2 regions of the Blautia massiliensis (ex Durand et al. 2017) genome follow, and region 2 is predicted to be linked to the other one. Evidence: riboswitches for the same ligand, from Rfam matches in the RefSeq annotation. Region 2 holds a riboswitch; the other holds the start of a gene.
The links. A riboswitch is a leader RNA that binds a small molecule or an ion and turns the genes downstream of it on or off. The one in region 2 is predicted to bind cobalamin.

Region 1 (4,814 bases), 1.2 Mb from region 2:
TTTATTTTCTTTACCCGTAAATAAAAAAATATATGTCAGAGAAAAATATATTTTTTCCTTTATCATGACAGCATGTGGATGGTGCATTGGAATGATCTGTGCAGGAATTATGGTACTCATAAATCCTGAAGAGGTGTTTGATCTGGAAATGTTGGCAATGGAGTTGATCACATTTTTTGTGTTTCAGGCAATTGCAGGAATTATGATCGCGATCAGGATAAGGTTCGAAGGAGAGAAAGGGCGAATTGTGCTGCCAATCGCAATTTTAATTATTTTTGCGATTTGTTATACAATTAGATCTTTTGTGAAGACTAACTTGGGATTAAAAGAAATTATTCTGCATATGATATGGGGAATAGGGGATTTTGAAATTGCGATTGCCCTTATTGTGCTAAGTCTGCTTATATGGTTTGCTTCGTATAAGTATAGTATGAGCGCTATGAAGAAGAAAGAGTTTTAAGATAGGCGTGGCAAAAATGATCCATTAAAAATAATGATTATAAAGATGTAATAGCTACCAAAAATATTATAAAACTTTGTGAAAAAATAGGATTGTGTTTCGTAAGAGTCCCCTGTAAAATAGCGGACAAGGATGAAAAGAAAAGGAGACACTTATGGGAACCAATGAAAAAGATATGACTGCCGGATCTCCCGGAAAACTGATCATAACTTTTGCCATACCAATGATGCTTGGAAATATTTTTCAGCAGTTTTATACAATGGCAGACACCATGATTGTCGGACAAGTGGTAGGAGTTGAAGCACTGGCGGCAGTAGGCGCCGGAGATTGGCTGGTATGGCTGGTGTTGGGGATCATGACAGGTATCACACAGGGTTTTTCTATTCTTGTATCTCAGTATTATGGAGCAAGGGAAAAGGAAAATCTGAAATGTGCAGTAGCGAAAAGCTATATCATGACAGCATTACTGTCTGTGGTCGTACTCGCAGTAAGTGAAGGTACAGTTTATTATGTTCTTTTATTTTTACAGACACCTGATAATGTCATTGATCTGACAATGCTATATTTGCGGCTGATCTTTGCAGGAATCCCGATCATAGCTGCTTATAATATATTTGCAGCGATCCTTCGGGCACTTGGAAACAGCAGATCTCCGTTGATCGCAATGACAGTGGCAGCAGTGATCAATGTGGGACTGGATCTGTTATTTGTGGCGGTTTTTGGCTGGGGTATAGCCGGAGCAGCAGTGGCAACCGTTATCGCACAGGGATTTTCAGCCTTGTACTGTTTGATCGTATTACGTAAAATCCCGGATATCCGCCTGGAAAAGAAGGACTTTTACAGGCAGCCCTCTATGAGTTTGCGGCTTTTGGAACTGGCGGTTCCTCTTGCGGTACAGAATGTGATCATCTCCGTGGGAGGACTTGTGGTACAGTATGTGATCAATGGATTTGGTTTTCTGTTTGTGGCGGGATTTACGGCATCGAACAAGCTGTATGGGGTTTTGGAGATGGCTGCCGTTTCATATGGATATGCTATTACAACCTATGTAGGCCAGAATCTTGGTGCAAAGAAATACCAGAGGATTCGAAAAGGCGTGCGCAGCGGCACTTATATGGCAGTGCTCACTTCGGCTTTCATTTCCGGCATGATGGTACTGTTTGGACGTAATGTACTGTCCCTGTTTGTATCCGGTGAACCGGATCAGACCCGACAGGTATTGGATATAGCATATAAGTATTTGTTTATTATGGCTGTCTTTTTGTGGGTGCTGTATCTGCTGTATGTGTATCGTTCCGCTATCCAGGGCCTGGGTAATACTTTGATTCCGCTTGCCAGCGGCATTGCAGAATTTATAATGCGTGTCAGTGTTGCGCTGCTGCTGCCAAAACTGATCGGCGAAGATGGGATATACTATGCAGAGATCTGTGCATGGAGCAGCGCAGCTGTTTTATTATTCGTAAGTTATATGATCATTATACGGAAATATAAAGAAGTCACCGTTCATACATAATGTTATTTACTTAAGGGATCTATAATAATACAGGCAGAAAATATCCGGGTTTCACTATGAAATGTTCAGATATTTTATATTTGACAAAAAACTATTTATATAAAAAGAAAAGTATGATATTATGATACTTATTCATTGCAACTATGAAAATTGAATAGTCAGAATGGTGTACAAAGTACTTAATAAGGAATCTGGTGAAATGCCAGAACAGCCACCGCTACTGTGACAGGGACGAAAACCAAAATATCACTGGAGAGATCCGGGAAGATGGTAAGTAGGAAGAACTGGAGTCAGGAGACTTGCCTTTTTGACAGAAGAATTCTGATTCGGATGGGATACAGAAGGAATAAGCTCTGCCTGAGGTAGAGGTTTGTTTTTTGTGCTGATATGATGCTGGATCATATCAGCTTTTTTTATTTTAACCGAATAAACAGATGAAAAATGAGGAGAAATGAAAATGGGAAAAGTAATTGCAAAGCGTTTTATATTTATGATTCCGGTAGTGCTGGCGGTTACATTTATTATTTTCATGCTGAGTTTTATATCGGCAGGTGATGCGGCTAGAGCTCTGGCGGAGAAAAAATACGAGCATCCGTCACCGGAGCAGATAGAAGAAGTACGGCATGAGGAAGGACTGGATCAGCCGGTGCTGGTACAATACGGGAAATGGCTGGAGCAAGCACTTCATGGCGATTTTGGAAAATCATATTCTACAAGAAAACCGGCTTTTGAAGAATTAAAAAGATATTTTCCACAGACATTTAAACTGGCAGTTACTTCGTTTTTATTGTTGATGATCGTATCAGTCCCTCTCGGGATTTTGTCGGCAATTTATGAAAACAGAGTTCTGGATAAAGTCATTCGCATTTTGTCGTCCCTCAGTGTATCTATGCCGTCTTTCTGGATCGGTCTGATGCTGCTCTATATATTTGGAGTAAAGCTAAAAGTGATTTCCGTGATCGGAGGAGATGCCGGAGGCATCCCGATTCTTGCGGCATTTGCCATGGATATCAGTTTCTTTGGAATTATGACGAGATTGATCCGTACCAATATGATACAGGTGCTGAAGCAGGATTACATACGTGCCAGCAGAGCTAAGGGATTGTCATCTGTAAATGTAATTTTGCGTCATGGTCTGAAAAATATTCTGATTCCTGTGCTTACACGTCTGGTATCAATTGTGATCGGTTTTTTCTGTGGCTCAGCTGTGATAGAAAGTATTTTTTCAATTCAGGGAATCGGAAATCTGGCATTGAAATCCGTGATCTCAAAAGACACTCCGGTGCTGCAATGCTTTATCTTTATTCTGGCTGTGGGCATTGTAGTATTAAATTTTCTTGTGGATATCGCCTATTCTGCGATTGACCGGCGAATTCAGTTAAAGTAAAGGAGAAGTCATAGAATGGGAAGCAGAAGAAAGCAGAAAACAGAAAAAAGCATGATCCAGAATCTGTACTGGAAACAGGTATTCCAGTCACCGAAAACAAAAATAGGATTGATGGTGGTCATAATTTTTGCATTGGCAGCTATTTTTGCACCTGTACTGGCGCCGCATGATCCACTGCTTGTGAATGTTTCGATAAAATTAAAGAATCCGTCGGCGGCATATCCTTTAGGTACTGATCAGCTGGGACGATGTATTTTATCAAGACTTCTCTGGGGCAGCCGGTATTCACTGAGCTATAGCTTTGCGGTGCTTCTGATCACCGTATGTGTCGGGGTGCCGATCGGACTGTTTGCCGGATATGTAGGTGGAAAAATCGATTCCATAATTATGAGGATCATTGATGTATTTATGGCTATGCCGGTCTTTATTGTGGCACTTGCCATTGCAGGAACCGTAGGAGCCAGCGGCGCTCATCTGATTCTGTCCTTATCGGTCGTATCCTGGGCAGAATATGCAAGGCTTGCCCGGGCATTGACACTTCAGGAAAAAAATAAAAATTATATGACCGCACTAAAAGCCGGCGGCTGCGGCCACGCAAGGATCATATTCCGGCATGTATTGAGAAATATCCTGCCATCTGTGATCGCACTGGCAACAATGGAAATCGGTTCGATCATTCTGTCAATTGCCGGTTTTTCCTTTATCGGCCTTGGAGTGCAGGCACCGACACCGGAATGGGGGATCATGCTCAGTGACAGTAAAAGTTATATCCAGACTTATCCAAGACTGATGTTTTATCCTGGCATACTGATCATGATCATTGTTCTGGCATTTAATTATCTGGGGGAGGGAATACAGAATGGAACAGCCCAAAAATGATGTTCTAAAGGTAAAAAGATTACATGTGGAGTTTCAGACCTCTCACGGAATGGTTCATGCAGTAAAAGATGTCAGCCTGGAAGTAAAGCGCGGAAGGATCCATGCTCTGGTGGGAGAAAGCGGAAGCGGCAAGTCAGTTACCTCTCTGACGATCATGAATCTGCTTGCAGGAAATGGAAAGGTGATATCCGGAGATGTGACACTGAACGAAAAGAGTCTTCTGAAGTTATCAGAAAAAGAAAAGCGACAGTTATACGGAGACAGGATCGGAATGATCTTTCAGGATCCGACCGCTGCTCTTGATCCGCTCTTTACAGTTGAACAACTGCTTCTGGAAGGACTGAGAAAACATCGCAGAATGAGCAAAAAACAGGCAAGGGAAGCAGCGTTGGAAAGTCTGCGGATGATGAATCTGCGTGATCCGGAAGAACTGATGAAGAAAAAACCTTACGAACTGTCTGGTGGTATGTGCCAACGTGTTATGATCGCCATTGCCATGTCCATGAAACCGGATTATCTGATCGCAGATGAGCCGACGACAGCCTTGGATGTAACCGTACAGAAGCAGATCCTGG
Region 2 (4,814 bases):
CCCTTTGTCCATACCATTGGAGAAAACCATCTCCAGCGGACGGCACATGTTAAAGAATGCAGCATCATGCCAGCCCTCTGTCTTACCTGCTTTCTGCGGTTCTACGCAGCCGATGATGTTATATTCTCTGGCATCTGCAAGAGAAAGGCCACGGTTCTGCAGTGCAGGAATGATAACCTCATCATTGTAATAAGCCGGAAGTCCGATTCCCGTTCTTGTAAGCTCTGCAGCCTTGATCAGGAATTCATGTGGTGATCCGTTCCATACTCTTACAGAAAGAGACGGTGCCGGAAGGTGCACATGCATAGACGCCTGGATGCACATAAAGGAGAGATCATTGGTCACATCCTCGCCATCCTTGTTCTGACCACCTGCGATCAGGTTCTGGAAAAGGCTGTAGCCTGCAAAGCCTTCTGCTGATGCAGCATCACGGCATTTATTCAGGTCGTTTAATTTTACCCATATGCAGTCCATCAGTTCCTGGGCAAATTCTCTGGTAAGATTGCCTGCTTCCATATCACTCTTGTAATATGGATACATATACTGGTCAAAACGTCCCGGAGAAATAGAATGTCCGCTGCTTTCCATCTGGATCAGCTGCTGCACAAACCAGAAGGACTGGCACGCCTCATAGAAGTTACGGGCGCCCTTCGCCGGTACGCGTGTACAATTGGATGCGATCTGAAGGAGTTCCTGTTTTCTGGTCGGATCCTGACACTGATATGCCATCTGCTCTGCGAGCTCGGCATAGCGATGTGCATAGTCAATAACTGCCTGACAGCTCATGATAACTGCTTCCAGGAAACGGGATTTCTTTGCGTAATCACCATCTCCTACATTACACTCATCCAGTTCCTTCTGAGCTTTGGCAATGATCCCTTCATAACCGATCGCCAGAACTTCTTCATATTTAACGGTTACGTGTCCTACACCATTGTAGAAATAGTTTCCGGGTGTAAAAATATTGTGGTCAATGGCAAGAATCGCTTCCGGTGCCATGTAGGAGGTTGCAAGCTCACTGGTAGTCTTGCCTTTCCAGTATTTATGTACCTCACGGAGCTCCGCCTTGGTTTCCTCCGCAATATAAAATGGATCGGCTGTTCTGGTAGCCACTGTATCCAGCTCATCCTCCAGCCACTGGAAAGAATACTCCGGAAACGTCTGACAGCCTCTCGGCGCCAAAGTGCTGCTTCCGACGATCAGCTCCTCATCACGGATGATGATCGGAATGTTGTGCAGGATGTGGGCAAATGCCTTGGCTCTGCGGGTGATGATCGGCTCGTCTTCTGTTGCTTTGTAAGACTCTGTGATCAGTTTTGCTCTGGCGGATTCGATCACCGGCATCTTTGCATAAAGATTATCTACAAGATGTGTGATCCTGTCTGTTTTCGGAACATTTGCTATATGAAATTTCTCCATGATTCTCCTTTCTCATAACCGGTTGTTTCTGGTGATCTGTCTGCCTCTGCGCTTCCAGAACCGCTCCTGTCCGGCTATGTGCTCATGTAGTTTTATTATACCTTACCCCTACTTCGATGTCAACGAAATCCAACATGTGTTTCTAGCTGTTTTTGTGGTTTTTATCGGTTGCGTCCTGTTGATTTTATTTGTTTTTTGTATTTTTATGTTTTTCTCTATTGACTTTGTTTTTCTGCTCTGCCATACTTGGATTTATATAGGAATTCCTTTGTTTTTCAGAAAAAATTTATGCAAAGCGGACATTCGTATTCCGCTCTGCCACATGTTCTCAAACAGTAAAAGAGGTGTATTTTTATGTATCTTTCTGATATGCATACCCACTCCATCGCCAGTGGTCACGGCACGGAATGTACCATCACAAACATGGCACGCGCAGCTGCCGAGAAAGGTCTCCGGCTTCTCGGGATCACGGATCACGGTCCCGGCACTCTGGCAGCCGGAACTTCCTCCTATTTCCGCAGCCTTACCTATTCTCCCAAAAAACATTTCGGTGTAGAATTACTCTACGGAATTGAACTGAATATCCTTGACCGCAGCGGAACGGTAGATTTAGATCAGGAATTATTACGTAAACTTGATTACGCCATTGCCAGCATGCATGCCTGGAATTACCGCTGCGGTACCAGAGCCGAAAACACAGAAGCTTATATCAATGTAATGAAAAACCCCTGTGTAAAGATCCTCGGACATAGTGATAACACTCATTACCCGGTTAATTATGATGCGCTTGCAAGGGCTGCCAGGGAAACCGGCACGATCTTTGAGATCAACGAAGCTTCTCTTGCACCTTATGGCTATCGTGGCGACACAAGAGAAAACTGTTTCGAGATCCTTCGATGCTGCCGCAAATATGATCTGCCGCTGCTTCTTTCCAGTGACAGCCATGGCCCGGAGCATATCGGAGATTTTACCTGTGCCGCTGAGTTTGTTCATCAGGCCATGTTCCCGGAACAGCTGATTCTCAACAACCAGATTCCCAGACTCAAGGTTTTTCTCCAAACCAGAGAATGATCTTCTGTATCTTTTCCGCCAGATAACAGATATTGTCCCCCCAAACAAAACAGGCCAGTTCAAACACAGGAATATACATTTTCCTGTATCTGAACTGGCCTGTTTTTTATTTTTCCCGCTGCTTCCGTACAATTTCCGCAAGCTCGCTATATTTACCTGTAACATATCCGAAATTTTCTCTTCTGTGAGGAAGCTTGCATTCGGTGCAGTCTTTGATCCCGCTTTCCGTAAAGTGGAAATTACCACCACATTTATCTCCCAGTGCATATAAAGGACAATAACAGAACAGACAATTGAAGTTCTCCGGATCTGCTCCTTTATGGCACGGAAAATACTCACAGTTTTTGTGGCTGAAGTAAGAGTATTCTTTGCCTTCCCAGTATGGTTTCTCCATGGCTCTTTTCTCCTCTCCTGACATAACCACACATAATTTTTTCCTATAAAAAAGAGGTAGCGATGCCACCCCGGGGTAGAAATATAATCCGTTCATGAGTGCGCGGAGGGAACGAATGTATCCGGAGTAGTATCGCCTGCCATTTAATCATGTATAATTCATATGAACAGGCGCATTCCATAAAAAATGCCTACTCTCGTAAAAAAGTAGACAACGTCCCAGGGGTGCGGAGTCCCTGAAATGGTTGTTACACTTTACACGGAAGTTTAACCTCGCCATAACAAGCAGGTTTCCTGGCTCCGGGATCATGGCTCCTCTCTCCTTCTCATACATACGTACAATGGACTATGAGATTCGCTCCGCCGTTACAGTGACCGGATCGCTCAGGTTTCACACCTGATTCCCTTTTCTGTGGACTTCTGATAATCAATATATAACTGTCAGCTATCCTCAGCACTTGCTATGTTCAATATGGAATTATACTGACATTATAATAACATCCTGTTAATTATATGTCAATACTGTTTTCAATATTTATACATTTTTGAGCATATTTTGTTACTGTTCACTCCGTTTCATGGGTTTTCAATATTTTTTTCCGACGTCAAAAACAGCCCGACAAACTGCTGTCGGGCTGCTGTATTTTTATTTTCTGTTGTACGTTCTTATTATACAAGACGTCTTACAGATACAATTGTTCTGTATGTAGCATCATTGCTGATCTTGATCCCGTCCTGAGAGTTCGATGCATGAACGATCTGGCCATTACCCATGTAAATAGCCACGTGTCCGCCATAGCAGATCAGATCTCCCGGCTGTGCATCTGCATAGGATACTTCTGTACCTGCATTCTGCTGCTCATAGGAGGTTCTCGGGAGGCTGACTCCGAAGTTCGCATAGACGCTCTGTACAAATCCGGAGCAGTCTGCACCATTGGTAAGGCTTGTTCCGCCCCATACGTAAGGATTTCCCACAAACTGTGTGGCATAATTCACAACAGAAGATCCGGAGCCACTGCCGTAAGAAGAACTGTCACTGTCGGAAGATGTATCCGCTTCAGCAGAAGTGTCCTCTGCACTTTCTTCAGATGCATCTGTGCTGTTATCGTAATCTGCGTCTGCATTATCCTCTGTATTCTCAGTATCCTCGGACGCATCATCATTCTCACCATTGTCTGCATCTTCATCCACATCCCCGGTGTCATCTTCTGCAGTATCCTCATCTGCATTCTCGATCACGTCGCCGTCCTCATCGTGCTGTACGTCTTCGCTCGCGTCCGCCTCATCCTGCTGTGCTTCCTGCTCTGCCTGGCGTCTTGCTTCCTCTTCTGCCTCAGCCTGTGCTCTCGCTGCTGCTTCAGCCTCGGCCTGACGTCTTGCTTCTTCCTCTGCCGCAATACGCTCAGCCTCTAATCTCTGAAGCTCTGCAGTCTGCTCGGCAAGAAGGTTTGCATAATCTGTAGCCTGCTGCTGTGCGTAGGCGATCTCATTATCATAATCTGCGGATGTGGCACGCTTCTCATCCAGCTGTGCCTGCAGGTTCTGGGACTCTGCCTCATATTCCTGCTTCATTCCCTCCAGCTCTGCCTTCTCCTGTGTGTACTGTGTCTCCAGGTTTGCCACCTGCTGGATCGTATTGGAATATTTTTCAAGACTCTTACGGTCCTGCTCATAAGTCTTCTGTGTGTACTCTGCTCTTGTAAGAAGGTCAGACAGGTTCTCTGCATTCAGCATCATCTGGAACCATGCATCGTCTCCACCCTTCTCATAGAGATACTGGATACGTTTCTTCATTGCCTCATACTGTTTCTGCTTGGCATTTTTGGCCTTCTCAAGGTTGGTCTGTGTAGATGCAATGTCGGCTTCCTTATTGGAGATATCTCCCTCCAGTGTCTGGATCGAAACCATCACGTTTACAAGATTGGCATCAA

Region 1: linked by a shared signal. The riboswitch ahead of V9W66_RS08555 (ABC transporter permease) and the one ahead of V9W66_RS13850 (cysteine-rich small domain-containing protein) in region 2 are both predicted to bind cobalamin.

The regions. Positions count from the first base shown of each region.
Region 1 is NZ_CP146725.1:1,793,354-1,798,167, reverse strand. It holds gene V9W66_RS08565 (ABC-2 transporter permease) at 1-460, shown strand, start outside; gene V9W66_RS08560 (MATE family efflux transporter) at 615-1,973, shown strand; cobalamin riboswitch at 2,121-2,294, shown strand; gene V9W66_RS08555 (ABC transporter permease) at 2,431-3,360, shown strand; gene nikC (nickel transporter permease) at 3,376-4,239, shown strand; gene V9W66_RS08545 (ABC transporter ATP-binding protein) at 4,220-4,814, shown strand, end outside.
Region 2 is NZ_CP146725.1:2,962,584-2,967,397, reverse strand. It holds gene V9W66_RS13860 (glycyl radical protein) at 1-1,419, opposite strand, end outside; gene V9W66_RS13855 (phosphatase) at 1,774-2,490, shown strand; gene V9W66_RS13850 (cysteine-rich small domain-containing protein) at 2,597-2,884, opposite strand; cobalamin riboswitch at 3,151-3,320, opposite strand; gene V9W66_RS13845 (C40 family peptidase) at 3,553-4,814, opposite strand, start outside.